DNA from 2 places in the Bacillus sp. AMCV2 genome. Region 1 is predicted to be linked to the other one. Evidence: predicted binding sites of a transcription regulator. Region 1 holds the regulator's gene; the other holds the start of a gene.
The links. The regulator Rex, encoded in region 1, represses fermentation and respiration genes when NADH is low (regulators of the CRP and FNR family bind a similar motif). The targets are predictions, from matches to a motif close to TTGTGAAATATTTCACAA.
Positions count from the first base shown of each region.

Region 2: the regulator Rex is predicted to act here: its motif matches at 2,052-2,069, upstream of AC0OMA_RS19045 (nitrate reductase subunit alpha).

Region 1 covers NZ_JBVYIB010000002.1:654,844-669,910, forward strand. Annotated here, with positions in the region: gene AC0OMA_RS03510 (ABC-F family ATP-binding cassette domain-containing protein) at 1-1,657, opposite strand, end outside; gene moaC (cyclic pyranopterin monophosphate synthase MoaC) at 1,783-2,295, shown strand; gene AC0OMA_RS03520 (redox-sensing transcriptional repressor Rex) at 2,292-2,939, shown strand; gene tatAY (sec-independent protein translocase protein TatAY) at 2,961-3,134, shown strand; gene tatC (twin-arginine translocase subunit TatC) at 3,141-3,905, shown strand; gene AC0OMA_RS03535 (YdiK family protein) at 3,943-4,134, opposite strand; gene AC0OMA_RS03540 (CPBP family intramembrane glutamic endopeptidase) at 4,131-4,865, opposite strand; gene groES (co-chaperone GroES) at 5,104-5,388, shown strand; gene groL (chaperonin GroEL) at 5,435-7,066, shown strand; gene AC0OMA_RS03555 (alpha/beta hydrolase) at 7,766-8,761, shown strand; gene gutR (glucitol operon transcriptional regulator GutR) at 8,875-11,364, opposite strand; gene gutB (sorbitol dehydrogenase) at 11,566-12,627, shown strand; gene AC0OMA_RS03570 (MFS transporter) at 12,701-14,092, shown strand; gene AC0OMA_RS03575 (carbohydrate kinase family protein) at 14,187-15,067, shown strand, end outside.
Region 2 covers NZ_JBVYIB010000002.1:3,687,953-3,703,019, forward strand. Annotated here, with positions in the region: gene AC0OMA_RS19045 (nitrate reductase subunit alpha) at 1-1,987, opposite strand, end outside; gene arfM (Crp/Fnr family transcriptional regulator ArfM) at 2,204-2,680, opposite strand; gene AC0OMA_RS19055 (YwiC-like family protein) at 2,824-3,543, shown strand; gene fnr (fumarate/nitrate reduction transcriptional regulator Fnr) at 3,576-4,292, opposite strand; gene narK (nitrate transporter NarK) at 4,391-5,578, opposite strand; gene argS (arginine--tRNA ligase) at 5,713-7,383, opposite strand; gene AC0OMA_RS19075 (YwiB family protein) at 7,380-7,808, opposite strand; gene sboA (subtilosin A) at 8,121-8,252, shown strand; gene sboX (bacteriocin-like protein SboX) at 8,209-8,361, shown strand; gene albA (subtilosin maturase AlbA) at 8,386-9,732, shown strand; gene albB (antilisterial bacteriocin subtilosin biosynthesis protein AlbB) at 9,745-9,906, shown strand; gene AC0OMA_RS19100 (ABC transporter ATP-binding protein) at 9,903-10,622, shown strand; gene albD (antilisterial bacteriocin subtilosin biosynthesis protein AlbD) at 10,615-11,925, shown strand; gene albE (antilisterial bacteriocin subtilosin biosynthesis protein AlbE) at 11,915-13,075, shown strand; gene AC0OMA_RS19115 (M16 family metallopeptidase) at 13,080-14,360, shown strand; gene albG (antilisterial bacteriocin subtilosin biosynthesis protein AlbG) at 14,357-15,058, shown strand; gene AC0OMA_RS19125 (YncE family protein) at 15,064-15,067, opposite strand, start outside.

The sequences.
Region 1 (15,067 bases):
CTGGCGTTTTTTCAGTTTCCTCTTGCTGATTTATTTTCTCCAATTCAAGCTGCTCTGTTTTTTTCTCTGTATAATAATCGTAATCTCCCAGATACTCCTCTATATGGCTTGAAGAAAGCTCCAATACTCTTGTGGCGATTCTGTTAATAAAATATCTGTCATGTGAGACAAATAACAGTGTGCCTGGATAATCAATCAGCGCGTTTTCGAGAACTTCTTTGCTGTCTAAATCCAGATGGTTCGTCGGTTCATCAAGGATGAGAAAGTTGGCTTTTTGAAGCATCAGCTTAGCTAGAGCCAATCTTGCTTTTTCGCCTCCGCTCAGTGAATGAACTGGTTTCAGCACATCATCTCCGGAGAATAAGAAATTTCCGAGACACGTTCTGATTTCTTTTTCTGGAAGCCCGGGGTACTCGTCCCACAGCTCATCAAGGACACGTTTAGAGGAAGTCAACTCAGCCTGTTCCTGATCATAATAGCCGACACTGACATTTGAGCCGTATGAGATCGTTCCTTGATCTGGTTTTAGGGTGTCTATTAATGTTTTCAGCAATGTCGATTTACCAATGCCGTTAGGACCGACAAGCGCTGCGCTTTCTCCTCTTGTGAGCATGAATGACACTTCTGTTAAAAGCGGCGGCTGGTTTTCATAGCTGATTGTGAGATCCTGAACACGAAGGACTTCATTTCCGCTCTGTTTTGTAATATCAAAATGAAAGTTTGCGGATTTTTCATCGCCAAGCGGTTTTGACATGACTTCCATTCGCTCAAGCTGCTTTCTGCGGCTTTGCGCCCTTTTGGTGGTAGAGGCTCTCGCCAGATTTCGGTCTACGAAGTCCTGCAGCTTTGCAATCTCGTCCTGCTGCTTTTCATACATTTTAAGATCTTTTTCATACTGCGCGGCTTTTTGGTCGAGATAAGCGCTGTAGTTGCCGTGATACTTTTTGCTTTCTGCTCTTGATACCTCGTATACCTGGTTTACCACTTTGTCCAAAAAGTAGCGGTCATGCGAAACGATGAGGATGGCGCCTGAATAGCCTTGTAAATAATGCTCAAGCCAGGTAAGCGTATCAATATCCAGATGGTTTGTCGGCTCATCGAGAATGAGCAAATCAGGCTGTGTTAACAGAAGCTTACCTAAAGCCAGTCTTGTTTTCTGGCCTCCGCTGAGGCTTTGAACCTGTGTAGAATCGTCAAAATGGCTGAAGCCGAGACCATGCAGCACAGATCTTACATCCGCTTCATATTGATAGCCGCCTTTATCTTTGAATTCCTGCTGAAGGCGGTCGTAGGTTTTCATGATGCTTTCTAATTCACCCGGGTCAGCTGCCGCCATTTTTTCTTCCATAGCCCGCATTTCCTTTTCCATTGCTTTTAAGTGGTCAAAAACAGTCAGCAGCTCTTCTTTTATGGTAAGCTTAGAATCCAAGCCAGTATGCTGGGCGAGATATCCCATTGTAATATCTTTCGGTTTAATAATTTCGCCCTTTTCATACGAAAGCTGGCCTGCGATAATTTTAAGGAGCGTGGATTTTCCGGCGCCATTTCTTCCTACAATGGCGATGCGATCACGATTTCTGACTTCCAGCTTTATATTGTTTAAAATAGTATCAGCACCAAACGATTTGGACAGCTGATTAATTTGTAAGATCATCATATTATTTCACCTCTGCTATAATAAGTTAAGTGTAGCTTATGAACCAGAAGTCAGCAAACAATACATTGGCCATATAAGACATAGAGAAGAAAATAGTGTATGATCTGTTTAAGGAGCGTTTTAGTATGAATGGATTTTCTCATTTTAATGAACAGGGCAGAGCCCAGATGGTGGATATCAGCGAAAAATCTTCGACTGTCCGTACTGCGGCGGCTGTTTCAAGCGTACACATGAAGAATGAGGTGTACGAGAAAATACAGAGTCACGATATCGGCAAAGGAGATGTACTGGCTGTCGCACAGGTGGCAGGCATTATGGCCGCAAAGCAAACGTCGAATATCATTCCGATGTGCCATCCGCTTTCATTGAGCGGGGTAGATATATCGTTTGACTGGAAAATAAAAGAAGCAGAAGTTATACTTCATATAAAAGCACAGGTCAAAACGAAAGGGAGTACAGGTGTGGAAATGGAAGCGCTCACTTCTGCATCGGTGTGCGCTCTTACCGTTTACGATATGTGCAAGGCCCTTGATAAGGGGATGGTCATCGGCCCTACTTTCTTGCTGGAGAAGACAGGCGGGAAAAACGGTGACTTTAAAAGAGAACTATCCGAGTATAATTTGGAGGACCAAAAATGAATAAGGATCAATCAAAAATTCCGCAGGCGACGGCGAAACGGCTGCCGCTTTACTATCGCTTTTTAAAGAATCTGCATGCGTCTGGAAAACAGCGTGTATCATCCGCTGAACTCAGTGATGCCGTAAAGGTTGATTCTGCCACGATTCGGAGGGATTTTTCCTATTTTGGAGCTCTTGGCAAAAAAGGATACGGATATAATGTGGATTATTTGCTGTCTTTTTTCCGAAAAACGCTTGATCAGGACGAGATGACAGACGTCATCTTGATTGGTGTCGGGAACTTGGGAACGGCATTTCTTCACTATAATTTCACAAAAAATAATAACACAAAAATTTCTATGGCTTTTGATATAAATGAGAGTAAAATAGGAACTGAGGTAGGCGGCGTGCCCGTCTATAACCTTGATGACCTTGAACAACACGTAAAAGATGAATCAGTTGCCATTCTTACAGTGCCAGCAGTTGCCGCTCAATCCATTACAGACAGATTGGTCGCATTAGGAATCAAGGGAATCCTTAATTTTACGCCGGCCCGTTTGAATGTGCCGGAACACATTCGAATTCATCATATAGATTTAGCAGTTGAGCTTCAGTCACTGGTTTATTTTTTGAAGCATTACTCAGTTTTAGAGGAAATCGAATAGAGGGAAAGGAGGAGCCCAAATATGCCGATCGGTCCTGGAAGCCTTGCTGTTATCGCAATCGTTGCTCTGATTATCTTCGGTCCCAAAAAGCTGCCTGAATTGGGGAAAGCAGCGGGAGACACACTTCGTGAATTCAAAAACGCTACTAAAGGATTAACGAGTGATGAAGAGGAAAAAAAGAAAGAAGATCAGTAAGTTAGGATGACACGAATGAAAGTGAATCAAATGTCGCTGCTGGAGCATATTGCTGAGCTTCGAAAACGGTTGCTGATTGTAGCGCTGGCGTTTGTCGTTTTCTTTATTGCTGGATTTTTTTTAGCAAAGCCGATTATTGTGTATCTGCAAGAAACAGATGAAGCGAAGCAGCTTACGCTTAACGCGTTTAACCTGACAGACCCGCTTTATGTGTTTATGCAGTTTGCGTTTATCATCGGCATAGTCCTGACCTCGCCGGTTATTCTTTATCAGCTTTGGGCTTTTGTGAGCCCGGGTCTCTATGAGAAAGAGCGCAAAGTAACGCTCAGCTACATTCCGATCTCTATTTTGCTGTTTTTAGCGGGCTTATCTTTTTCATATTATATTTTATTTCCTTTTGTTGTTGATTTTATGAAGCGGATCTCTCAGGACTTGAATGTCAATCAGGTGATCGGAATTAATGAATATTTTCATTTTCTTCTGCAGCTGACGATTCCGTTTGGACTGCTGTTTCAAATGCCGGTCATCCTCATGTTTTTGACCAGGCTCGGAATTGTGACACCGATGTTCTTGGCGAAAATCAGAAAGTATGCGTATTTTACGCTGCTGGTGATCGCAGCCCTGATTACACCGCCTGAGCTTCTGTCCCATATGATGGTCACAGTCCCGCTTTTGATTTTATATGAAATCAGTATCCTTATATCGAAGGCCGCTTATCGGAAAGCACAGAAAAGCAGTGCAGCCGATCGGGACGTGTCTTCTGGGCAATAATAAAAAATCCATTTCTCATGCGAGAAATGGATTTTCTTTATTTTTGGTTCTTTTTGATTTTAAATGAAAAGGCGAACATCTTAAAAGAAATGCTGATGTTGTAAGCGGCGAACACCATCAGCAGGATGGAGTAAAATGACCACATGCTGCCTGGCGAGCTTGCGGCAAGATAAGTAAAGATGCACCCTACGGCAAAGTAGATCATTCCCCAAACTACCGGGTTTCTCATAAAAATAATCCTCCAATAATCAATTGCATTTGTGTGCTCAGCTGTTCAAGGTAATTCCGAACAGGCTCAAGCTGCATGATGACGACGAATGTATTCATCATTAAATGGGCGAAAATCGGCACCCATATCCGTTTTGTTCTCGCATATAAAAATGCAAATGTAAAGCCCATTGCTGTATATAGAAGGAGATGCTTCAAATCAGCGTGAACAATACCGAAGATAACCGAGCTGATCAGTCCTGCAAAAAAGAAATTCGTTTTTTCGTACAGCGCGCCGAAAATGATTTTTCTGAAGATGATTTCTTCTAATATAGGCCCGACGATGGAAGAAACGATAATCATGAGCGGGACTGCCTGAATGACATCCAGAATCGCTTGTGTATTTTCTGATTCTCTTCCGATGCCAAAAACATAATATTCAATAGAGCCTGCTATTCCTTGAGAGAAAAGGGCAATGAAAAAACCGGCTATCGCCCAAAGGATAGAAAGTCCGATTGAGTCCTTCTGTCCGTTTCGCAGCGTTTCTTTCGGAACGGTTCTCAGAATGAGCAGAACAATAAGGAGACAGGCGATAAAGCTGATGACGGACCATAATCCTTGTGCATGCAGCATATTTTCATTTGTAGGCTGTCCTCCGGCATAACCGAATTTAAATAACAAGGGAATCGCGATTAATGCGGAAAACTGCATGATGATATATGTCAAAATAATAAACCAATACTGTTTTCTCAAATGGTATGTACTCCTTTGTTAAGTGGGTTTCGTTCATCTACAGCTATTGTAACATAATCGGTACGGGGGTGAAAAAGCTAACGGAAAAGGGAGCGGAAAAGAATGATGTAAGCGTGAAAAATTTTTTATCTTATCACTTGAAATTGGAAGGGAGATTCTTTATTATAAGAATTGTGTTAGCACTCTTTAGTGCTGAGTGCTAAAATTACATATTCATACTATTGAGGAGGTTATTACATTGTTAAAGCCATTAGGTGATCGCGTTGTCATTGAACTCGTAGAATCTGAAGAAAAAACTGCCAGCGGAATTGTGTTGCCGGATTCTGCAAAAGAAAAACCGCAAGAAGGCAAAATCGTGGCAGCTGGTTCAGGTCGCGTGTTAGAAAGCGGAGAGCGCGTTGCTTTAGAAGTAAAAGAGGGCGACCGCATTATCTTCTCAAAATACGCAGGTACTGAAGTGAAATATGAAGGTACTGAATACTTAATCTTACGTGAAAGCGACATTTTAGCTGTTATCGGCTAATTCTTAAATAAACAATACTTAAAACATTTGAGGAGGTCTTGTAAACATGGCAAAAGAAATTAAGTTTAGTGAAGAAGCTCGCCGCGCAATGCTTCGCGGTGTCGATGCACTTGCTGATGCTGTTAAAGTAACTTTAGGACCAAAAGGACGCAACGTGGTTCTAGAGAAAAAATTTGGTTCTCCGTTAATCACAAATGACGGTGTAACAATCGCTAAAGAAATTGAACTCGAAGACGCGTTTGAAAACATGGGTGCGAAGCTTGTTGCTGAAGTAGCCAGCAAAACAAACGACGTTGCCGGTGACGGTACAACAACTGCGACAGTTCTTGCGCAAGCAATGATCCGTGAAGGCCTTAAAAACGTAACAGCAGGCGCTAACCCTGTAGGCGTGCGTAAAGGGATGGAACAAGCTGTAGCGGTTGCGATCGAAAACTTAAAAGAAATTTCTAAGCCAATCGAAGGCAAAGAGTCTATCGCTCAGGTTGCTGCGATCTCTGCTGCTGATGAGGAAGTCGGAAGCCTTATCGCTGAAGCAATGGAGCGCGTAGGAAACGACGGCGTTATCACAATCGAAGAGTCTAAAGGCTTCACAACTGAGCTTGAAGTTGTTGAAGGTATGCAATTCGACCGCGGATATGCGTCTCCTTACATGGTAACTGACTCTGATAAGATGGAAGCGGTTCTTGACAATCCTTACATCTTAATCACAGACAAAAAAATCACAAACATTCAAGAAATCCTTCCTGTGCTTGAGCAGGTTGTTCAGCAAGGCAAACCATTGCTTCTGATCGCTGAAGACGTTGAAGGCGAAGCACTTGCAACACTTGTTGTGAACAAACTTCGCGGCACATTCAACGCAGTTGCTGTTAAAGCTCCTGGCTTCGGTGACCGCCGTAAAGCAATGCTTGAAGACATCGCTGTCCTTACTGGCGGAGAAGTCATCACAGAAGATCTTGGCCTTGACCTGAAATCTACTCAAATCGCTCAATTGGGACGCGCTTCTAAAGTTGTCGTTACTAAAGAAAACACAACAATCGTTGAAGGCGCTGGCGAAACAGACAAAATTTCTGCCCGCGTGACTCAAATCCGCGCTCAAGTGGAAGAAACAACTTCTGAATTCGACAGAGAAAAATTACAAGAGCGTCTTGCAAAACTTGCTGGCGGCGTAGCTGTCATCAAAGTCGGCGCTGCGACTGAAACTGAGCTGAAAGAGCGTAAACTTCGCATCGAAGACGCCCTGAACTCAACTCGCGCAGCTGTTGAAGAAGGCATCGTATCCGGTGGTGGTACAGCGCTTGTCAACGTATATAACAAAGTCGCTGCAGTTGAAGCTGAAGGCGATGCTCAAACAGGTATCAACATCGTGCTTCGCGCGCTTGAAGAGCCAATCCGTCAAATCGCACACAATGCGGGTCTTGAAGGATCTGTCATCGTTGAACGCCTCAAAAACGAAGAAATCGGCGTAGGCTTCAACGCTGCAACTGGCGAATGGGTAAACATGATCGAAAAAGGTATCGTTGACCCAACAAAAGTTACACGCTCAGCTCTTCAAAACGCTGCGTCTGTAGCTGCAATGTTCTTAACAACTGAAGCCGTTGTCGCTGACAAGCCAGAAGAAAACGCTGGCGGCGGAATGCCTGACATGGGCGGCATGGGCGGTATGGGCGGTATGATGTAAAACCGACAAAAAAACCTTGATTTACAAAGGTTTGTCGGCAATGGACCTCATTTTTGATGCCCTATTGATCCATTTATAAATTTTCGAGGCTTCTCATGAGTTCACCGAGCTTGTGAGAGGCTTCTTTTTTTCTGTCTTTCGTAGTTTGATTTTTTCAGCACTGTTCTATATCGATTTTCAATAGTTTTGATAATCCCGATATGAATTATTCAATTGACCAAAATACAAAATTCTACCGGCTCAGATTCCTGTGTACGTCTTCTTTGACAAACGGCTTACTGTAACTTCAGTAAACTGCATTTCTGTTATGATTATAAAAAGGGTTTAAAAATTATTCGTCCAAACCTCTGTTACTTCTCTCCCTAATGCAGACAGGAGATGGTATCCTCTCATAAGACAAAAAAGCCCCAGTTATCTAAATAAATAGTGTCACCAACACTCTTAGACGTTTCTAAAAGCAAAACACTGTCAAAGAGAAATCCTTTTAAATTTTCTATTTGTGCTGCTTTTTAGCTACTAAGACGATGTATGTTAAATATATAGAACGGCAGAATAATCTGATTCTCAAAAATTCACTGGCGCTGTAGTTAGGTTCTTCCACCAACATCTTGATAATATTCATCCCTACTCTATGGAGACCGACATTCCAATTATTAAATCTAATATTAGTTTTTTATGATTACCAAGGAGGACTTAATAGTGCATTTTTCAGAAATGATAGATCGCTTGGCTTTATATGATTTACACAGAAAAAGAAGCAAAGATAAACATTTTTCTGCTGCTATTGCAGCCGATATCGATGATAGAGAGGAATTTTACAGTGCAAATATAGCTGATGTTTCAATGGACTTGAATGAATCTAAAAAAAATTATAGGGTTGGAACATTTCGTTATGAATCCTTAATTCAAACAGGGAATCCTGTTAATGATACTTTAAAAGGGGAGGTTTTTTTAAATAAAAATGATATAGATCAACCCAATGTCATCTTTGTACACGGCTGGCGCATGGATTCGTTCGATAGAATCAAAAAAATATTTCATAAACGTATAATGAACGATTTAGGCTGGAATATGTATTATTATTCTCTTCCATACCATTTTGAAAGAGAACCAGAAAATTCACTGTATAGTGGCGAGTTGATGATTAGTGCAAATATTGATCGTACAATTGAGTCGACAAGACAGGCCATTGTCGATTTACGGGCATTAATTCACTGGATAAAAGCAAATAAAAAAGGCCCTGTTATCATAGGGGGGGTAAGCTTAGGGGGATGGGTTACTAATCTAATTGCAACCCTAGAATCCCAAATTGATGTAGTGGTATCAATCTTTTATGCCAATCGCCTTTCTTATTCAATATGGAACACGATCCCAGGTAAATTCATAAGAGAAGAATTAGAACAAAATGGTGTGACCTATGAAGATTTAACAAAATATTGGAATATCACAGATCCTAGTCAAGCCTTGCCGAAAGTTAATAAAGATAACATTCTGCTGATTTCTGCTAAACATGATCAGTATATTGACTTAAAAGATGCAGATTATTTATGGGAAAGCTGGGGGAAACCCACAAGATATGTCTACAATTGTGGTCATTCCGGTATTGTTCTTTGTCGCAAAAAGCTGGCAAATGATACGCTTTCCTTTATAAGAGAAAGGATAAATACGAGAAAACCTGGTTCAGTACATTTGTAGACCTTAATTTGTAGACCTTAATAAGAAACGAAAGGCCAACTGCAACTTCAGTTGGCCTTTCCTATTTATAATAAAGAAACTGAGTGAGATTGCTGACAGAACTATTATGCGTACTAGTCGTTTTCTTTAATCACCATTGCCAGTTCTTCCACCTCTCCCCGAATCCCAATCGCAGGCTCCCACGAATCAATCAAACGAATCGCCTTTTGATTAGATTCTATCGCTTTCGTTTTCTCTCCTTTACGGTACAACAGCTGCGCCATCCCGTAAAAATAATAGATCAACTCAACCTGATTGGCGTTATGTTTGTCATAGAGCATTTGCTCAAAGGCTTCTTCCGCTTTCTCAAATTGACCACATTTCACGTAAGCGACACCTAGATTGAAATAGGCTTCTATCGTTTTTTCGCCGCCGTACGTGGAGCTGATTTCATTTGCCGCTTCGTATAATTGAATGGCTTCTTCATGATGACCTCTCGCAAAGCTTAAGTCACCGCGAACCAATAGAACTCTGTGTTGAATGGTAGGGGAAATCGGTTGATTTTCGATTTCGTTTAAAATGGTCTCTGCTTTTTCCTGTTGCCCGTCTTTTAAAAAAAGCCTTGCTTTGAGTGCGTGTCCCCAAACCTTTAGATCATAGGCATCGTGAGCGTCTGATTGTTCCAGAATCCTCAGCCCGGATTCAATTTGCTGTAAGGCCCTGTCTAAATCATTGACTTCCATCAGAGCCCAGCCTGCTGTGTCGATTCGGAAGTACGCTTCTCGTGTGTGTTGGCCTAATTGATGGGCGGCGTCGGCGGCTTTGCGTCCGTATTCGATTCGCAAGGGCAGGTTGATTCTGCTTAGAAAATGGCTAATGCGGGTGATGAGTTCGATTAGGATTTCTTTTTGTTCAGTTTCACTTGCCCATTGGATGACCTTTAAGATGTTTGGCCATTCTTGTTTCATTTGATCTAAGTTCCGTCCCAGCAGGTAGCTCCAATAGATAGAGTTGGGCTGTTCCCGCTTTAAATGGGTTTCGGCATAATCAACATAATAGTGCGCCCAGCGATTGCGGGCTTCTTTTTCATATTCGTGCTGTTCGGACAAGTGCTGTTCTCCGTAAGCGACAACGGTTTGGTGCGCTAAGTATTGTATCCTGCCTTGGCTTCGTTCCGGCTGAATCAGCGCATATGACCGCATTTGTTCCATAGCGTAATGAAAACGGCGGGCGTCTAATCCGGCTGCTGCCGCCAGGCTTTTTTCATCAGGCTGCTTGCTGAAAAAGCAAAGCGTCTGCCATAGCTTTCGCGTATCTTCATTGCATCTATCCCAGGTGCGGCCAAAGAGGAATTCAAACAATTCCAGCAGTGAGTAGCCTGCTTTTCCAAGCTCATGAATCAGCTGCTGAGCGGGGATGTCATCGTCTGACATATAGGCAATGCTGAGTGCCATGGCTTTCGGGTTTCCGGCAGTCGCTGAAATGAATTCGTTTTTCAGGTCAGATGATAGATGTAACAGCTGCTCCAGCTTTTCCCGTTTATTTTGAATGTTGCATGTTTGTAAGCATCGGTGCACTTCTTGCTGAAAAAAATCCAAGGCATCTGTTTGGTCAAGGCCGCTCAGCTGAATAGCTGTCATTTCTCCGAAGCTTTCCCGATAAGTTTGCTTTACGTTTTCCCGCGCTGTGAGGAGAACTTTCACGCCTTGCGGAAGGCTGGTGATAAATTCATGAATGTCACGTTCTGCAGTATCAATGCTGTCAACGATCAGCAGGATCGGTTTTTCTCTAGTGTAATTAGCTAACGCATTGCGGACGACGAATCGTTTTTCATTGATTGATTTATCGATTTGTTCTGTGCGTCCGAGCTGATAGGCGATCGTATTTAAAAAATCGCTAAAGCTCAATCCTTTCCAATCAGCGCTGACCCAAATGATGCTGTTGAACGCCGGCCAATCTGAAGTATCGTCGACACAGGAATAGGCGGCTTCAAGAGCGATTGTGGTTTTACCCATACCAGCCCAGCCGGTGATTAAACAGACTGGTGACGGAGAAAGCATCCATTGCCGTATCGCTTCCATATCAAAGCTGCGTCCGATAAAGCGTCCGGACCAGCGTGAGGGTAAATTATGAGTGATAGGCTGTTCTGTAAGCGCATTCGTTTCATGGCCGGGTCTGTCATGAAACAGCCGTTTTACTACATTTTCAATTTCGCCTTCACTCGGAGCCCCGAATAATCCGTCTTTTCGCAGTATTTTCGCTTTTTTCAAACAGGATGCTGCCCATACAGGCAATGCGGGTTTGATGACTGGGATAGTGGTGGCTTCCAGCAAGTCGGTCAACCACTCGATATCCAAGTCGGTCTTTTCGAGAATGATCCAGATCATTCCGAACAGTTTTCCGTCGTCGATTCTTCCGGGAATGTAGTTTGCCCCCATCTGTCCGATCCAGCTTTTGATCGTGTTTGGGGAGACTCCCAGCTGGAGTGCGATTTTATCTATGTAAGACTGTCCTGTTTTTTCATTCTTTTTCCTTCTGACTTTATAATCAGGATGAAGTTTTAGCGTTTTGACGCCAGGTGCCAGCAGTTGTGCAAATTGTTTTCGGTTTTCAAGTTCAGCCATAAGCCTGCACCTCCTATTAGTACTATTTTATCAATCCAGCGTTTTTTGTATATGAAAAAATAAAAGTACAGTGCCGCTGTCCTTTTATACAGCAGGAAAGGCTGTTGAACGTGTTGAAAAGCAGATAAAATGGGGGCAGTAACAGAGAAAACAAAAATGTATGCACTTACATTTTATTTTCTAAAGAAAGGAACTTGCCAAATGACTCACACAGTACCTCAAAACATGAAAGCGGCTGTTATGCACAACACAAGAGAGATCAAAATTGAAACATTGCCTCTGCCTGATATCAATCATGATGAAGTGTTGATTAAGGTGATGGCTGTCGGAATTTGCGGATCTGATCTGCATTACTATACAAATGGCCGAATAGGCAACTATGTTGTGGAAAAACCATTTATCCTTGGGCATGAATGTGCGGGTGAAATTGCCGCTGTCGGATCATCTGTCGATCAATTCAAGGTGGGAGACCGCGTCGCTGTAGAACCGGGTGTTACGTGCGGGCGCTGTGAAGCGTGCAAAGAAGGGCGCTATAATCTTTGCCCGGATGTACAGTTTTTGGCTACACCGCCGGTAGACGGCGCGTTTGTCCAATATATTAAAATGCGTCAGGACTTTGTTTTTTTAATCCCAGACTCACTTTCTTATGAAGATGCTGCTTTGATCGAGCCGTTTTCTGTCGGCATCCATGCGGCGGCCAGAACGAAGCTACAGCCCGGATCAACGATTGCGATTATGGGGATGGGCCCTGTTGGGTTAATGGCTGTTGCCGCAGCTAAAGCATTTGGGGCAGGCACAATCATTGTCACCGACTTAGAGCCGCTGCGGTTAGAAGCTGCGAAAAAAATGGGAGCGACTCACATTATTAATATACGTGAACAGGATGCACTTGAAGAGATTAAAACGATCACGAATGATAGAGGCGTTGATGTTGCTTGGGAAACAGCAGGGAATCCAGCGGCATTGCAATCCGCACTGGCTTCTGTGCGCCGGGGCGGAAAATTGGCGATTGTCGGTTTGCCTTCACAGAACGAGATTCCGCTCAACGTACCGTTTATTGCGGATAATGAGATTGATATTTACGGGATCTTCCGTTATGCCAATACGTATCCGAAGGGAATCGAATTTCTTGCTTCAGGCATTGTGGACACGAAGCATCTAGTAACGGACCAATATTCGCTGGAGCAGACGCAAGATGCGATGGAGCGGGCGCTTCAATTTAAGAATGAATGTTTAAAAGTGATGGTGTATCCAAATCGCTGAGTGAACAGGGAGGATCTTCGTATTCTCCCTCTTGTTTACTGGAAATGAAAACGGATTCTTGGGGTGGGAAATGATGATTGAAACAGAAAAAGTAACGGCAATGAAAGTGAAGCATCAGTCAAAATCCAGTACCGGACTGTCCTGGTTTGAACGAATCGGTTATGGATTCGGCGATATGTCGTATAATATTATCTTTCAGTTTGTAAACGCATACTTATTATTTTATTATACAGACGTCGGCGGCATTCAGCCTGCGGTGATCGCAACTTTGTTTCTTGTTGTGCGTGTGCTGGATGCTATTTTTGACCCGATCATGGGATTGATTTTAGATAAAACGAATACAAGGTGGGGAAAAGCAAGACCATATTTGCTGTGGGTGGCATTTCCTTTTGCGCTATTCACATTCTTATGTTTCACGACGCCTCATTTTGGTGAGACCGGAAATATGGTATATGCGTATGTCACTTATATTCTGCTTGGGATGTCCTTTAGTATGCAAACGATCCCGGTGAACAGCTTAACGGGGCGGATGACGAATTCGGTGGAGGAACGAACGGTTCTGACCACAACCCGGATGATTTTGGTGTATATCGGCATTCTTTTATCCATTTCCTGTGCGACACCGCTTGCAACTGCTATCGGAGGAGAGGATCAGGCGTTTGGATTTCAAATGACTGCGCTCATCTATGCGGCGGTTAGCATTGTTTTGAATCTATTCAGTTTCTTTACTGTACGGGAGCGGATTCAGCCTAAAAAGAGAAACAAACAAGGGATCAAAAAGACATTATCCGTTTTATTCCGAAACAAACCCTTGCTCATGTTAATTTCATCATTTTTGGCTTTTGCGATCGGGTTTAATATTAAGCTCAGCACGATGGTGTATTATTTTACGTATAACGTAAACCATAAAGAGTTCGTGTTTATGGGCATCGTTTTATTTTTCGGAGCAGCGCTGATCAGCAATTTGTTTATTCCTTTCTTTTCTGAGAAGTGGGGCAGAAAACAAGTCATGATCATCACGGCAGCTCTATCGCTTATTTCTTATGCCGGCCTGCATTTTACGCCGTATTCTTCAATTCCACTCATTTTCATTTGGCTTTTCGCTTCAGGATTTTTCACAACGCCTTTAAATACGCTTGCTTGGGGAATGGTTGCGGATTGTGTTGATTATGCGGAATGGAAAACCGGAATTCGCGCGGATGGTGTGGTGATTTCGAGCATGAGCTTTATTAATAAGCTGGGTGTTGCATTAGCCGGGTCATTTTCGGCCATTTATTTAGGGTTCGCCGGGTATGTGGCGAATACAGACCAGACAGTTGCGTCATTGAATGCCATTAAAAATATGAATGCTTTGATTCCGGGATTTTTCATTTTGCTTTCTATTATTCTTATCGCCTTCTATCCTTTAACGGAAAAAAGATATAAACACATCATCTCTGAGCTGGAGCAAAGGTCTGCGAGATAAACATATGTAAAATTTTTAATATTCAATGTTGTATTTATGGCAGAAAGTAATATACTGAGACTGTAATCTAGACTTTATAAATGAGTGTGATAATATGCGTAGTCATTCTGTAGTTTGTATTGGGGAATTGTTGATTGATTTCTTTTGTACCGATGTTGACGTTGATTTAATGGAAGGGCGCCATTTCCTGAAAAGTGCCGGCGGGGCACCGGCGAATGTGTCAGCAGCAATTGCTAAGCTGGGCGGAGACGCCGCTTTCAGCGGAAAAGTAGGAAAGGATCCATTTGGGTATTTTCTGAAGCAAACATTGGACGCTGTACATGTCGATACCTCTATGCTGGTGATGGATGAGAAAGCGCCTACAACGCTTGCTTTTGTTTCATTAAAACAAAATGGAGAGCGTGACTTTGTTTTTAATAGAGGCGCGGACGCTTTGTTTACGCTGGAGGATATTGACCAGGAAAAACTAAACGAAGCGAAAATTCTTCATTTCGGTTCTGCGACGGCACTGTTATCCGATCCGTTTTGCTCAGCCTATTTACGGCTGATGTCGATTGCGAAAGACAATGGACAGTTTATTTCGTTTGACCCTAACTACCGTGAAGATTTATGGAGGGGAAGAGTCTCAGAGTTTGTAAGTGTTGCGAAAAAAGCGATCGCTGTAAGTGATTTTGTGAAAGTCAGTGACGAGGAGCTTGAGATTATAAGCGGTGTGAAGGATCATGAAAAGGGTGTTGCGATCCTTCATGGGATCGGAGCCAACATTGTCGCTGTGACACTTGGGAAAAGCGGAACGCTTCTTTCCAATGGAAAAGATCATGAAATCATTCCAAGCATTCCGGTGACATCAATCGACTCAACAGGAGCCGGAGATGCTTTTGTCGGTGCGGCTTTATATCAATTGGCAAACACGGACCATATTCAATCTGTAGAAGCAGATTTTGTGAAACTGCGTGAGATTGTGGCGTTTGCCAA
Region 2 (15,067 bases), 3.0 Mb from region 1:
CTTCTTTATACAGATCGATGCCATTTTGATTGAAAGTCGGGTAAGACGGAAGCCATCCCAGCCGCGCGGCCAGCACATTGTAATCAGCGTGGTGCTTGTAGCGGGATGACGCAGCAATCGGTGATGCCAAATCACTGATCGGCTGGTCCTCATAACGCCACTGATCTGTCGCAAAGTAGAAAAATGAGGTGCCGTTTTGCAGCTTGGGCACGCCCTCCCAGTCCTTTGCAGTTGCAATCGTCTGCCACCCTTCAGCAGGTCGGAGCTTTTCCTGCCCCACGTAATGGGCCCAGCCTCCGCCGTTTACGCCTTGGGCGCCTACAAGTAAAACAAGATTTAACACCGCTCGGTAGATCGTGTCGGAGTTGAACCAGTGGTTAATGCCGGCCCCTACGATAATCATGGACCGGCCGTCTGTATCGATCGCATTTTGGGCAAACTCTCTGGCAATCTTAACGACAGCTTCTTTTTTGATTCCTGTCATTTGTTCCTGCCAAGCAGGCGTAAACGGCTCAGGATCATCATAGGAGACAGCCGATCGTTTACCGATGCCCCGGTTCACGCCGTAGTTAGCCAGTATCAAGTCAAACACGGTCGTGATGTACGTTTCTTCGCCGTTCAGGTTCATTTTTTTAATAGGAAGATCCCGCTCGAGCACTTTGTTTCCGTCATTTGAAAAATACGGGATGCGCACCGTGCCGATTTCGTCCTCTATTCCCAGCACAGAGAGACGGGGTTCAATCGGTTCCCCGGTTTCTTCATCAATCATGTGCAGGTTCCATTTCTGCTGCCCGTCCCAGCGCGATCCCATTGTCCCTTGGGGTATGGCAAATGAACTTGTTTGTTCATCCCAAACCGCAGGCTTCCACTGATCATGCTTTGTCTGCCGCCCGATGTCCTTCGCATGCAGAAACCGTCCCGCTGTGTATACGCCATTTTCTTTTGACAGGGTGACGAGAAATGGAAAATCAGTGTATTGCTTCGCGTACTCAATAAAACGTTCAGTTTCTTGGTTCACGTAAAATTCCTGCAGAATGACATGACCCATCGCCATCGCAAGCGCCCCGTCAGTCCCTTGGCGAATACTCAGCCAGTCATCCGCGAACTTTGAGGATTCCGCAAAATCCGGACTGATCGAAATGACCTTAGCGCCTTTATAGCGGGCCTCCGCCAAAAAATGCGCGTCAGGCGTTCTCGTTAACGGAACGTTGGAGCCCCATGTGATGATATAGCCGGAATTGTACCAATCACTGCTTTCCGGAACGTCCGTCTGGTCACCCCAAATTTGCGGGGATGCCGGAGGAAGATCCGCATACCAGTCATAAAAACTGAGCATAGGGCCTCCGATTAACGACATAAACCGAGAGCCTGATGCATGGCTGATCATGGACATGGCCGGAATCGGAGAAAAACCGACGTTTCGGTCAGGCCCGTATTTCATCACTGTATACAGCAGAGAGGCTGAAATCAGCTTCAGCACCTCCGGCCATTCAGCGCGCACAAAACCGCCTTTCCCTCTCGCCTGTTTATAGGACTTCGCTTTTTCAGGGTTTTCGACGATCGATTTCCAGGCTTCCAATGGATTTTGATGTTCTTGCAGTGCTTCCCGCCACAAATTGATCAGCACACCGCGCACGTATGGATATTTCACACGGAGCGGGCTGTAGATATACCATGAAAAACTGGCCCCCCGCGGACAGCCTCTCGGTTCGAAATCAGGCATATCCGGGCCTGTTGAAGGATAATTCAAGTTTTGTCCTTCCCACGTGACAATTCCATTTTTCACATAAATATTCCAGCTGCAGGAACCCGTGCAGTTGACGCCGTGGGTGGAGCGAACGACTTTGTCGTACTGCCATCTGTTTCTGTATACATTCTCCCAATCGCGATCTTCGCGGGTGGTTTGGCTATGTTTATTTGAATGGTGTTCGATAGGAGAGAAATAATTCAATCTCCTAAACAACGGACTCATTTTCTTTTTCTTCATGAGAGTTCACTCCTTCCGAGTCAGGTGATGCTAAGTTCACTATAAACAGGGACAGCGTGTTTCCTTGTGAACTATGTCACACACTCTGCTTTTTTCACAAAACGTTCACACAAAGGAGAAGGAAGGATTTTCACAGGATGTGAGGAAGGCTGCGTTCAGGAGGACACTTGGGTCATTAGCCGCCTTTCATTCAAAGATCAAAAAAACCGGCTCTATTTAAGAACCGGGCTCAGCGTTTTCATCCTGTGATGTATGCAGATACCGCAAAAATAATTGATAGGAACAAAAAACATTTTGCTGAAGCATAGCCAAAAAGTTCATTTGCAGCTGCGGATGATAAGACATCATTTTCTTAAATATGTAATATGGGATGTTGAGAATCAGAATGTCTGAAGTGGCATTGACTGAGATAAAGGGCGATAAATAAAGCCCGCCTTTTTCATCAATCGGAAACACATCGCCTTTTTCCCACAGCGCAACGGTTTTCGATCCTTCAGGGAGCCTCGTGTCCATGAAACGGACACTGCCTTTTAATACAATATAAACAGATTGAGAATGAAGAAAAGATGGAGACTGATCACATGAGCCGCGGATAAACGTGCCGTTTTTCAGCAAGGTTTCGACAATGGATAGAGGCACTTCATTAAACATAGGAAGTTGTTTCAGAAATAATAAATAGTCACACTGATTCATAGGAAAACCTCCTGTGCTAAGGATAGCTTTAGTGTAGCTCGATCGAGCCTGTACAGCAGTGATGTATTTCACAGCCTGTATGATGAATGTCACTTATCAGGAGGGTGACTGCATTTATAATGAAAGAAAAAAGGAGGATTTCGATGAAGGCGCTGATTCCGAAGCAGCACGGCGCGTGGGCGATGCTGCTGCTTCCATTTTTACTCGGCATGGTCAAGGGAGGCCCCGTTATTTGGCATATTCCGCTCTTCCTTGGTTGGCTTTTCCTATACTTAGCGGTTTATCCCGTTACGCTTGCCTTAAAAAAGAAACAAAGCAAACCATATCAAAAGTGGATGTGTTATTACGGTTTTCCCGCCTGCTGCTTTTTGATGATCTCGGTCTTTCATAAGCCGCCTCTCATCTGGGTGGGCGTTTCTTTACTGCCGCTGTTTTTCATACATATGTATTTTGCCCGCCGAAAAAACGAACGGGCCCTATTGAATGATGTTGCAGGTGTCTTGTTCTTTTGTTCGGGCGGGTTTGCGAGCTGCTGGCTGGGGATGGGAACCCTCGACGGCTGGGCTTGGTTTATTTTCTTGCAGTCTGCTTTATTTTTTATCGGGAGTTCCTTTTATGTGAAATCGGTGATTCGTGAAAGAAAAAACAGGGCATTTGCATACTGGTCATGGGGATATCACCTGCTGCTCCCCTTTTTATCCGCTCTTTTCGGAGCAGGATGGGCGTTTCTCGCTTTTATCCCGAGCAGCTTGCGGGCATGGTTTTTTCATGGAAGGGATTGGCCCGTAAAAACGATTGGCATTCTGGAAATCGTGAATGCCTGCTTCTTTCTTGCCGTCATGTGCCTGTTTATCACAAGGTGAAAAAAACAAGGACACCGCTGTCCTTGTTTTTTTCAGTCAATATTGCAAATCTCCAGCGGGCAATTTTCACACTCAATCTCACATCGTAAATAGTCCCGCTTGTGCAAAATAATTTTTCCGGATTCGTCTATCGAAATAACCCCTTTTTTACGGAGATCTCCGAGCATACGATTGACGCTTTCCCGTGCAGCCGCGCAAAACTTTGCCAAATCCTGATTTGTCAGGACAATGTTAATCAGAATGCCGTCGCTTCGCTCCACTCCGTAGCTGTTTGATAAACGGATAAGGGTGGAATAGAGCGCCCCCTTTTTGCCATGAAGAAGCAGATCCCTGATTTTGGACTGAATCTTCCGGAGGTGCGTGCTCATCCATTTCATGAACTCAAATGTCAAAGCGCCGTTTTGGATTAATTCTTTTTCCAGCTTATTTTTATTAATGACGAGCACCTCGCCATCCTCTAGCACTTTTGCACTGAGCATATACCTCGGTTCTTCAGTGAAAAGTGTTAATTCTCCGACGATATCATGCTTTTGGCAGATTCTAAGCGTCAGGTCTTTTCCGTCAGATGTCAGCTTGCCGATTTCAATAAGTCCTGATTGAATCAGATAAAGCTCTTCTGCATCCATTCCTTCTCGAAACAAATACGTGTGTTTTTCCATTTTTCTTTTCGTGCTGATCGATTCCAGCAATTCATGCAGATCGCTGGATATAAGATCACTATCAGATGGTCGAACAGAGAGAAAATTCATGAGCTCACCTCGAAGAAAGTCACGTTGTGTGTTTATTGTAACGTGAATTGATTTGTACCCATCGAGAAAAAACTAACAATCTTGTGAATGCCCCAGTGTTAGTTGATGCTCTGGCTGTTTCTCTCCGTGTGTGTTTTCATTCTTTCCTGCCAATACATCCATATGACAAGGACAAAGCTGGCTAATGCCACCTCTGAAAGCGCCATAAACCCGATCGCGTACTGGCCTGTTGCCTGAAATACACTCGCCAATATGAGCGGAGGAAAAAAGCCGCCTAATCCGCCCATGGCAGACACAATCCCATTGGCAATCCCCGCTTGCTTCGAAAAATAGAAAGGCACCAGTTTAAAAACAGTCCCGTTTCCTATGCCTGAGCAGACAGCCACGGTTAATGATCCAAACGTATAAAGGCCAATTGTCGGCGAGAACGATAGGATAATGCCTGATAATGTAAGCCCGGCAAAAACAAACATCAAGATGCGGAGCGGGCTCATTTTATCAGCCAGGAATCCGCCCGCAGGCCTGAGCAGCGTAGAAACCGCAATAAAGCCAGCCGTCCGCAAGCCGGCATCTGCAGGATTCAGCCCAAAATGCTCCACCAGAAAGTTCGGCAGATAGATAGTGAAGGCGACAAAAGCGCCAAACGTAATAAAATAAAACAGGCTCAGAAACCATAGCACATGATTTCGGTAAACGGCTTTGATTTGAGTCTTAACAGAAACTTTGACCTTCTTCTCATGCCTGTCGCCAAACAAAACGTGCAGTAAGGCAAAGACAGCCAGCAAAACCAGATACAGCTGCACGGTTGATTTCCACCCGACGGCTTGAGCGATAACCGGCGCTGCAAATGTCGTAACGGCTGTCCCGATATTTCCTGCACCGTAAATCCCATTGACGACACCGTGCTTTTCTTTCGGATAATATTTCGGGAGGGAGGTCACTCCAATGGAAAACACCGCTCCCCCGATCCCTAAGAAAAAGCCGCCCGCGATTAAATCAAACAGAGAATCCGCGATACTGATCCAAAATACAGGAAATAAAAGCAGGATGAAGCTGATCATAAACATCAGCCGCGCGCCAAACCTGTTCGTTAAATACCCTAAAGGAATGCGGAGAAGCGACCCGAGGATCACAGGAATCGCCGTCACCAAAGAAATCTCACCCTTGCTTAAATGAATATCTAATGTGATTTGGGAAATGAGTGATGAAATCAGCACCCAAACCATAAACCCTGCCACCAAGCTTAATGACTGTAACGATAATTGAATGTGTTGACGGTTGATCATTTGGCTTGCCCCTTTCAATGATTCAATAATCAGTCTTATCATACAAAAACCCGGCAACCAGGATTGTGAATTACATCACACGTTTTTCTCATAAAAAAGGACAAAGCCCGAAGACTTTGTCCTTTTGATCGTGATTACATTTTTTCCGGAGCCGATACGCCGATCAGCTGAAGCGCATTGTTCAGCGTAATTTGCGTTGCCTTCATTAAAGCCAGGCGCGCGCGGCTTTTCTCTTCATTTTCAGGGTCGATGACTTTCTCTGCGTTGTAGAAGCTGTGCAGAGCAGAAGCCAGATCATAAATATAGTTTGTGACACGGTGCGGAATTCGTTTTTCCGCTGCTTCCGCCACTGCCTCTGGGAAGCCGCCGATCGTTTTCAGCAGATCGTATTCTTTTTCTGATTGAATATGGCTGAAATCAAGATCTGCCGCCGGTTTAAGTCCCTGCTCTTCCCCTTGGCGAAGCATGCTGCAAATACGGGCATGCGCGTATTGTGCATAATACACAGGGTTTTCGTTAGATGTTGATACAGCAAGATCTAAGTCAAAATCCATATGGGTGTCCGCACTTCGCATCGCGAAGAAGTAACGCACGGCATCCAAGCCGACTTCTTCAATCAGGTCGCGCATCGTTACCGCTTTACCCGTCCGTTTGCTCATTTTCATTTTCTCGCCGTTTTTGTAAAGGTGAACGAGCTGAATGATTTCTACTTCAAGCGTTCCTTTTTCATAGCCCAGCGCTTCAATTGCCGCTTTCATACGCGGGATGTAGCCGTGGTGATCGGCGCCCCAAACGTTGATCAGCTTATCAAAGCCGCGGTCAAGCTTGTCCTTATGATACGCGATATCAGGAAGCAGGTACGTGTACGTGCCGTCCTTCTTGATCAATACGCGGTCTTTATCATCGCCGAACGTCGTGGAGCGGGAACGAGTCGCGCCGTCTTCTTCATAGACATGGCCTTTTTCGCGGAGCGCTTCAAGCGCCTTGTCGATTTTTCCATTTTGGTACAGTGAAGTTTCTGAATACCACACATCAAACGGCACACGGAAGTTTTCCAAGTCCTTGCGAAGCTTTTCCAGCTCGTATTTCAGGCCGTATTCACGGAAAAACGCGAGGCGTTCACTTTCCTCTTCGTTAACGAAACGATCACCGTATTCCTCAGCGAGACGCTTTCCGATCGCAATGATATCCTCGCCGCGGTAGCCATCCTCCGGCATCGGTTTTTCCAATCCGAGTGCTTCAAAGTAACGGACTTCAACAGAAAGCGCCAGATTGTTGATTTGGTTTCCCGCATCGTTAATGTAGTATTCGCGGCTTACATCGTAACCCGCTTTTGAAAGCACGTTGCACAAGGAATCGCCGACAGCCGCCCCGCGCGCATGCCCGAGGTGAAGGTCTCCCGTCGGATTCGCTGATACGAATTCTACCTGAACTCGTTCACCGTTTCCGATGTTCGTTTCCCCGTATGCTTCCCCCGCTTCCAGTACAGACGGAATCAGCTTTGTTAAATATTGATTGTTCATATAGAAATTGATAAAACCCGGGCCGGCGATATCCAGTTTTTCAATCGAAGCCTTTCCTTTATCAAAATGAGCGACAATCTCTTCAGCGATTTGACGCGGCGCTTTTTTTGCCACTCTTGCCAGCTGCATCGCCATATTCGTTGAGTAGTCGCCGTGTGTTTTATCTTTCGGTGTTTCTAAAACAACATTAGGAATCTGGCTTTCTTCAGCCAGTCCCGCTTTCAGAACGGACGCTTTGATTTCTTCTTTCAGCACGTCCTTCATTTGTTCCGCAATGTTCATGCGTGAGTTCCTCCCTCATACGTGATCGTCATATTATGTAAATGCTCCTGCTCGTCTCCGACATGCATGTCATATGCGATGCTGATACGGCCTTTTTCTTCATCGAGATCAGATTGAATCGATTTTGTGCTTGTTTTCAGCTCAAGCTCACCAAATGACATTTTATATTTAGCAATTGTGGAGGCTCCCGTTACGAAACGCTGATTCATTTTGACAGCGCCTGACCTCATGACCAGGACTTCGCCTTCGCTTACTTTCACAATCGTTTTGACTTTGCCTAAGTCGTGTTCTTCATAATAAGATAGATACACTTTATTTTGTTTTACATAGTAAAATCCGGTGGTGCGGAATTCGATGACTTCTTGGTTTCCGTCATCCTCGATCACAGACTTCACATGGAGTGTTATCGGTGTCTCTTGCTTCATTCTGACACGTCCTTTTCATCATTCCACTTTGACTTGAATAGTATAATCATTCGGTTTGTAAACTTCAACTGCTTCTATCTTACCATCATTGCTCATCAGATTTGAAGATAAACCTCATAAAAAGCATTTCCTTATATAGAAGAGAAAATCATATCACTAATTACCTTTAGGAAATGTTACATTTTTCCGAAATCTATCATTTCCTTTTCACATTTTTTTCAAATTATATGTATTGAATTAGTAATTTGATAGTTTTAAGATAAAAGTACAACATAGATCTGCTAGAAAAACAAAAAAAGGGAGGATTCAATTATGAAAAAAGCTGTCATTGTAGAAAACAAAGGTTGTGCAACATGCTCGATCGGAGCCGCTTGTCTAGTGGACGGTCCTATCCCTGATTTTGAAATTGCCGGTGCAACAGGTCTATTCGGTCTATGGGGGTAAGGATCTCCCAAAAGGGCATAGTCATTCTACTATGCCCTTTTTAAGTAAATTACAATTTTTAACTAAAATCTACCTCTTGGATATACATACACAACCGTTTTTCATTTGAATCATATGTATAGGGGATGGTATTTTGTTTATAGAGCAGATGTTTCCATTTATTAATGAAAGTGTAAGAGTTCACCAGCTTCCTGAGGGCGGCGTGTTAGAAATCGACTACTTGCGCGATAATGTCTCCATTTCTGACTTTGAGTATTTGGATCTCAACAAAACGGCTTACGAGCTCTGCATGCGCATGGATGGCCAAAAAACAGCTGAGCAGATTTTAGCTGAGCAATGTGCAGTGTATGATGAATCACCGGAAGACCATAAAGATTGGTATTACGACATGCTCAACATGCTCCAGAACAAGCAGGTTATTCAGCTTGGAAACCGGGCAAGCCGCCATACAATCACCACGAGCGGAAGCAATGAATTTCCGATGCCCCTGCACGCCACCTTTGAACTGACGCACCGCTGTAATTTGAAATGCGCCCACTGTTATTTGGAAAGCTCACCTGAAGCGCTCGGCACCGTGTCGATTGAGCAATTCAAAAAAACGGCTGATATGCTGTTTGATAACGGTGTATTGACATGCGAAATCACGGGCGGGGAAATTTTTGTCCATCCAAATGCCAATGAGATTCTTGACTATGTGTGTAAAAAGTTCAAAAAAGTCGCTGTCTTAACAAACGGAACACTCATGCGAAAAGAGAGCCTGGAGCTTTTGAAGACTTACAAGCAAAAAATCATCGTCGGCATTTCTCTTGATAGTGTCAATTCCGAGGTCCATGACTCCTTTAGAGGGAGAAAAGGCTCTTTTGCCCAAACTTGTAAAACGATAAAATTGTTGAGTGACCACGGTATATTTGTCAGAGTCGCCATGTCTGTCTTCGAAAAAAACATGTGGGAAATCCACGATATGGCCCAAAAGGTTCGGGATCTCGGGGCGAAGGCGTTTTCTTACAATTGGGTTGACGATTTCGGAAGAGGCAGGGATATTGTCCATCCAACGAAAGACGCCGAGCAGCACCGCAAGTTTATGGAATACGAGCAAAATGTGATTGATGAGTTTAAAGACCTGATTCCGATTATTCCCTATGAGAGAAAACGCGCGGCAAATTGCGGCGCTGGCTGGAAGTCCATTGTGATCAGCCCGTTCGGCGAAGTACGTCCTTGCGCCCTCTTTCCAAAGGAATTTTCATTGGGAAATATTTTTCAAGATTCCTATGAAAGCATCTTTAACTCCCCTCTCGTCCATAAACTGTGGCAAGCGCAAGCGCCGAGGTTCAGCGAACATTGCATGAAAGACAAATGCCCGTTCAGCGGCTATTGCGGAGGCTGTTACTTAAAAGGGCTGAACTCTAACAAATATCACCGAAAAAACATTTGCTCTTGGGCGAAAAATGAACAATTAGAAGACGTGGTCCAGCTTATTTAGGAGGGAAACGATTTGTCACCAGCACAAAGAAGAATTTTACTGTATATCCTTTCATTTATCTTTGTCATCGGCGCAGTCGTCTATTTTGTCAAAAGCGATTATCTGTTTACGCTGATTTTCATTGCCATTGCCATTCTGTTCGGGATGCGCGCGCGGAAGGCTGACTCGCGATGAGCATTTTGGATATACACGATGTATCCGTTTGGTATGAACGGGACAACGTCATCTTAGAACAAGTGGATTTACATTTAGAAAAAGGCGCCGTTTACGGGCTGCTTGGGGTAAACGGCGCCGGAAAAACGACACTGATTAATACGCTGACAGGCGTGAACCGCAATTTCAGCGGGCGCTTTACACTGTGCGGAATTGAAGCGGAGGCCGGCATGCCGCAGAAAACATCAGATCAGCTGAAGACTCACCGTTACTTCGCCGCCGATTACCCGCTGCTATTTACAGAAATTACGGCGAAGGACTATGTGTCTTTCGTCCATTCGCTTTATCAAAAGGATTTTTCAGAGCAGCAGTTTGCCAGTTTGGCCGAGGCCTTTCATTTTTCGAAATACATCAACAGGAGAATTTCAGAGCTGTCCTTGGGGAACAGGCAAAAGGTTGTATTGATGACAGGCTTATTGCTGCGCGCTCCCCTGTTTATTTTGGATGAGCCGCTCGTCGGTTTGGATGTGGAATCGATAGAGGTCTTTTATCAAAAAATGCGTGAGTACTGTGAAGAAGGCGGGACCATTTTGTTTTCTTCTCATCTGCTCGATGTCGTGCAAAGATTTTGTGATTATGCGGCCATTCTTCACAACAAACAGATCCAAAAGGTCATTCCGATTGGAGAGGAGACCGATCTGCGGCGGGAATTTTTCGAGGTGATCGGCCATGAATAACATAATCCCCATCATGTCTTTGCTGTTCAAACAGCTTTACAGCCGGCAAGGGAAAAAGGACGCCATCCGCATTGCCGCAGGCCTTGTCATTCTCGCCGTGTTTGAAATCGGGCTGATCCGCCAGGCCGGCATTGATGAATCGGTGTTGCGCAAAACGTATATCATACTCGCGCTTCTCTTAATGAACGCATATATGGTGTTTCTTTCTGTGACATCTCAATGGAAGGAATCTTATATGAAACTGAGCTGCCTGCTGCCGATTTCTTCACGGAGCTTTTGGCTCGCCCAGAGTGTCGTTTTGTTTGTCGATACCTGTTTGAGAAGAACTTTATTCTTTTTTATTTTACCGCTGTTCTTATTTGGAAACGGAACGCTGTTAGGGGCGCAAACATTGTTTTGGCTCGGCAGGTTTTCGTTTTTTACCGTTTACTCCATTATTTTCGGAGTTGTGCTAAGCAACCATTTCGTCAAAAAGAAAAACTTGATGTTTCTGCTGCATGCGGCGATATTCGCCTGTGTATGTCTCAGCGCCGCTTTGATGCCGGCCGCCACGCTTCCGCTTTGCGCGGTGCATATGCTGTGGGCGGTGATCATTGACTTTCCTGTCTTTCTACAGGCGCCTCCGCAGCAGAGCAAGATGCATTCATTTATGCGGCGATCTAAATTTTCGTTTTACAAAAGAGAATGGAACCGATTTATCTCTTCTAAAGCGATGCTGTTAAATTACGCGGTAATGGCGGCGTTCAGCGGCTTCTTTTCGTTCCAGATGATGAATACCGGCATCTTCAATCAGCAAGTGATTTATATCGTGATTTCCGCGCTTTTGCTCATCTGCTCGCCGATCGCCCTTTTGTACTCGATTGAAAAAAATGACCGGATGCTGCTCATCACGCTTCCGATCAAGCGGAAAACGATGTTTTGGGCGAAATATCGCTTTTATTCAGGCCTATTGGCAGGCGGATTTCTCCTTGTCGTGATGATTGTGGGTTTCATCAGCGGCCGTCCGATTTCAGTTCTCACTTTTTTGCAGTGCATTGAGTTGCTGCTGGCGGGAGCGTATATCAGGTTAACTGCGGATGAAAAAAGGCCCTCCTTCAGCTGGCAGACGGAGCAGCAGCTATGGAGCGGTTTCTCAAAATATCGGTCTTATCTGTTTTGTCTTCCCCTATTCTTAGCCACATTAGCCGGCACCGCTGTATCCTTGGCGGTCATTCCGATAGCCGGTCTGGTCATAGTCTATTACCTGCAAAAACAGGATGGTGGTTTCTTTGATACAAGCAAAAGAGAACGGCTTGGAAGTTAACCTGCTGAAGACTCATCAATTTTCAACTATTTCAATCGCCGCGAGCTTTCTGAAACCAATCGAAAGCGCGGCGGAACCTGAGGAAGAAACGATTTATTTTTACGGCGCCGCTGCATACCTGAAGGAGCAGATGATTGACGCTTTTGGTTATGCTGCCGGCAGCCGTTTCATGTACTCAGCGAATCTCTTTTTTGATCAGCAGCTGAAAACCTGCGGGACCCGTTTGATTCACCCATTATATAACGGGAATCTTCATGTTGACGCCCTGATGAAAACTTTTGCAGACTTGTCTTTCCCTTCTTCTCTTTCATTCGAAGCAGTTGAAAAGGCCAGGAATGAGCTGCTGCTGAGAATCGAAAAGAAATTCACTGATCCCTTCTCCTACTCGGCGGCGCGCTTGGCTGAGGAGGTCTTCGGAAACCCGATGTACGGCACAGGCATGTTTGGCCGGAGAGACAGGATAAAGGCGATTCATCCTAAACGGTTTCTCGACGCAACGGACTTTATCGTTGATTTAGGGTCCCAGCAAAAACAGCTGAACATATTGGGACAAGCACAAGCATGTGATGTTCGGGGACATGCCCCGCAAACGTCCGCTGTAACGTCCGGAAGAATACCCGTAAACCGGCATGTTTTTGAAACAGAGACACGCAGCGCTGCAGGTCCTTCCGTCTTGACACTCGGATTTGACTGCGGAGAGATGAAAGATGCCAGCGATTATATCAAAATACAGCTAATAGACGGATTACTGGGAAAGTACGGCCATTCCGCTTTATTCAAGCACTTCAGAGAGAAGGATCTGGCAGTCTATCACGTTATCACCCGTTACGATGTCATGAACAATTTGCTGCTTGTTTCAATATGTACAGATCAGCTTCATGAGAAAGACATTCCCCCGCGCGTTTTGGAAGCTGTTTCAGCTTTTCATACAGATGAGAGGGAACTAGAACAGGCAAAGCAGTTTTTACGCAATGAATTGCTGCTGCAATTCGATTCTCCCGAAGGTCTATTGGCCTATATGGGGATCCTGCGCCGCTTCTCCTGCACGAAAGAAGCCTTGCTGGATGGCATCTCAGCGGTTACATGCCGTGATGTATTGCAATTCATAGCGACCATCAATTATATCGGAGCTCATGTAGTAAGGGGATGAAGAGATGGAAAAGAAAGCCTTTTTTCAACAGCTGGATGAACGAACCGATATCAGATACACAGACAGCGGACTAAAAATATTCAGATTGAAATTCCCCCGCGCCCACCTGCGGCTGTGCAATGTAAAAATCAATTTTGGAAGCCGGGATGTATGTATACGGGCAGAATCCGGTGATACACTGCTTCCGTATGGCACAGCGCATTTTTTAGAGCATCTTCTCTTCTGGCATAACGGCCGCAATCTGTACAGTGATTTTTTTGCGCATGGCGCGCTTTTAAACGCATTCACTACCTACACCGATACCAATTTCATGTTTACCTCATTACCGGATCGGCTCAGACAAACGATCCCCATCCTGCTTGATGCTTTATGGAACCACTCATTTGACAAGAAGATTATCGCTCAGGAAAAAGCTGTGATTACAAGCGAAATTCAAACAGCACACCTTAACCATCAGCTCTCATATCATTATCAGCTGATCAGCATGCTTTCTCCCTCATCACCAGCTGCCGTTTTCCCCGCAGGCAGAATCGAAGATATTGAGGCGCTGGACATCAGTGATTTACAAAAAGCCTATAAGGCTGCCTACCAAGCCCATCGGATGACGCTGTTTTTGATTGGGGGCTCAGAAAATACAGAAACGCTTTTGCCTCCTCACCTCCAGCTGGAAAAGCGTCCGGATTATCATGCTGAAAGAAAAATCATCCCGGCATGCCCTCCAGCCCTCTCACAAAAAATGGTGCTGGGTGATGAGGAGCGGATGAATGATACATGGACCGGATTACAGATCGGCGCACTTCCCGGGCAAAACGATCTGTTGTCGATAAAGCTTTATTGGGATATCGCGGCTCGTATTCTATTTCAATTAGATTCACCGTTTTTTCAAGAGATTCAGCAAACGTACCGTCTGGAAATCGATCGCTTGTCCGCCGAGACTTATATATATGAGGATGGCGGTTTCTTGATCCTTCACAGTCAAGGGACCCATTCTTCAGCTTATATCGATGTGGCTTCATACTATGTCACACAGAAGAAAGAACAGGTTGCCGCCTGGCTTCAATACGGCAAGGACTCTTTGACTTACGCGATCATTTATGACAGCGATTATGTGCGTAAATGCTTCGAGTGGGCAGCCGAGTGTGACAGGTGCGATTGCTCGTTTCTTGACATGTACCACATCATTCAAGATATGGATACGCAGGTTTTCTTGTCTCTCATTGATGCAATGGCATCTTCTAACAAAGCGATCATTCACGTTTCTCAGAAAGAGGCGATCAGACAATGAAGAAAAACACTGTCTTTACCCTTTCATTGCTGCTTATAGGTATGGCGGCTTATTCCTTCGGCTGGGTTCAGGCCGTTGCCGAAGCCGCCGCCCAATATGTACAGATGATCAACAATGATGCTGTGCGGCTCGGACTGCTGGCTTGTACCGCTGCCCTCCTGATGCTGCCTGCTTTTCTCTATCTTCATTATGTCACCCAATCCGTGAAAAACATGACAGCAGCTTTTCAGAAACTCACACAGTCTCATCAAAGCTGCTGTGACTTTCAGCAACACAACTTGTGCAGCCGATATGCAGAAGACGTCAAATCGCTGCGTGACAGCTATAAAAACGTCCGCCAAACATACGTGATGGCTGCCGTGTTGTGCCAAGTCATCATATTCGGCTGCATGTTCGAAATCGTTAAAGCCGTCCCTTTCCGCCTTCACACGCCCCCTGCCCTTTCAATGGGACTTGCGATGCTACTGATCCTGTATTTATTGTTTTGCATGCGAACGTATTTGCGGCAGCTTTTCCGGCACGGCAGCCTGTTCAGAAAAGTGTTTGCGGGAGTGCTGGCAGCAGCCGGGCTTTGGTGGATGCTCAGTTTCTCTATAAGTGAACTGCTGTTTCTGATTATCCTGGCTGCCATCCAGCAAATCGGATCATTTATTTATAAACGATTCTCTTATCGCAGCACCGCTTCTCTTGATCTATAAAATAGCTAC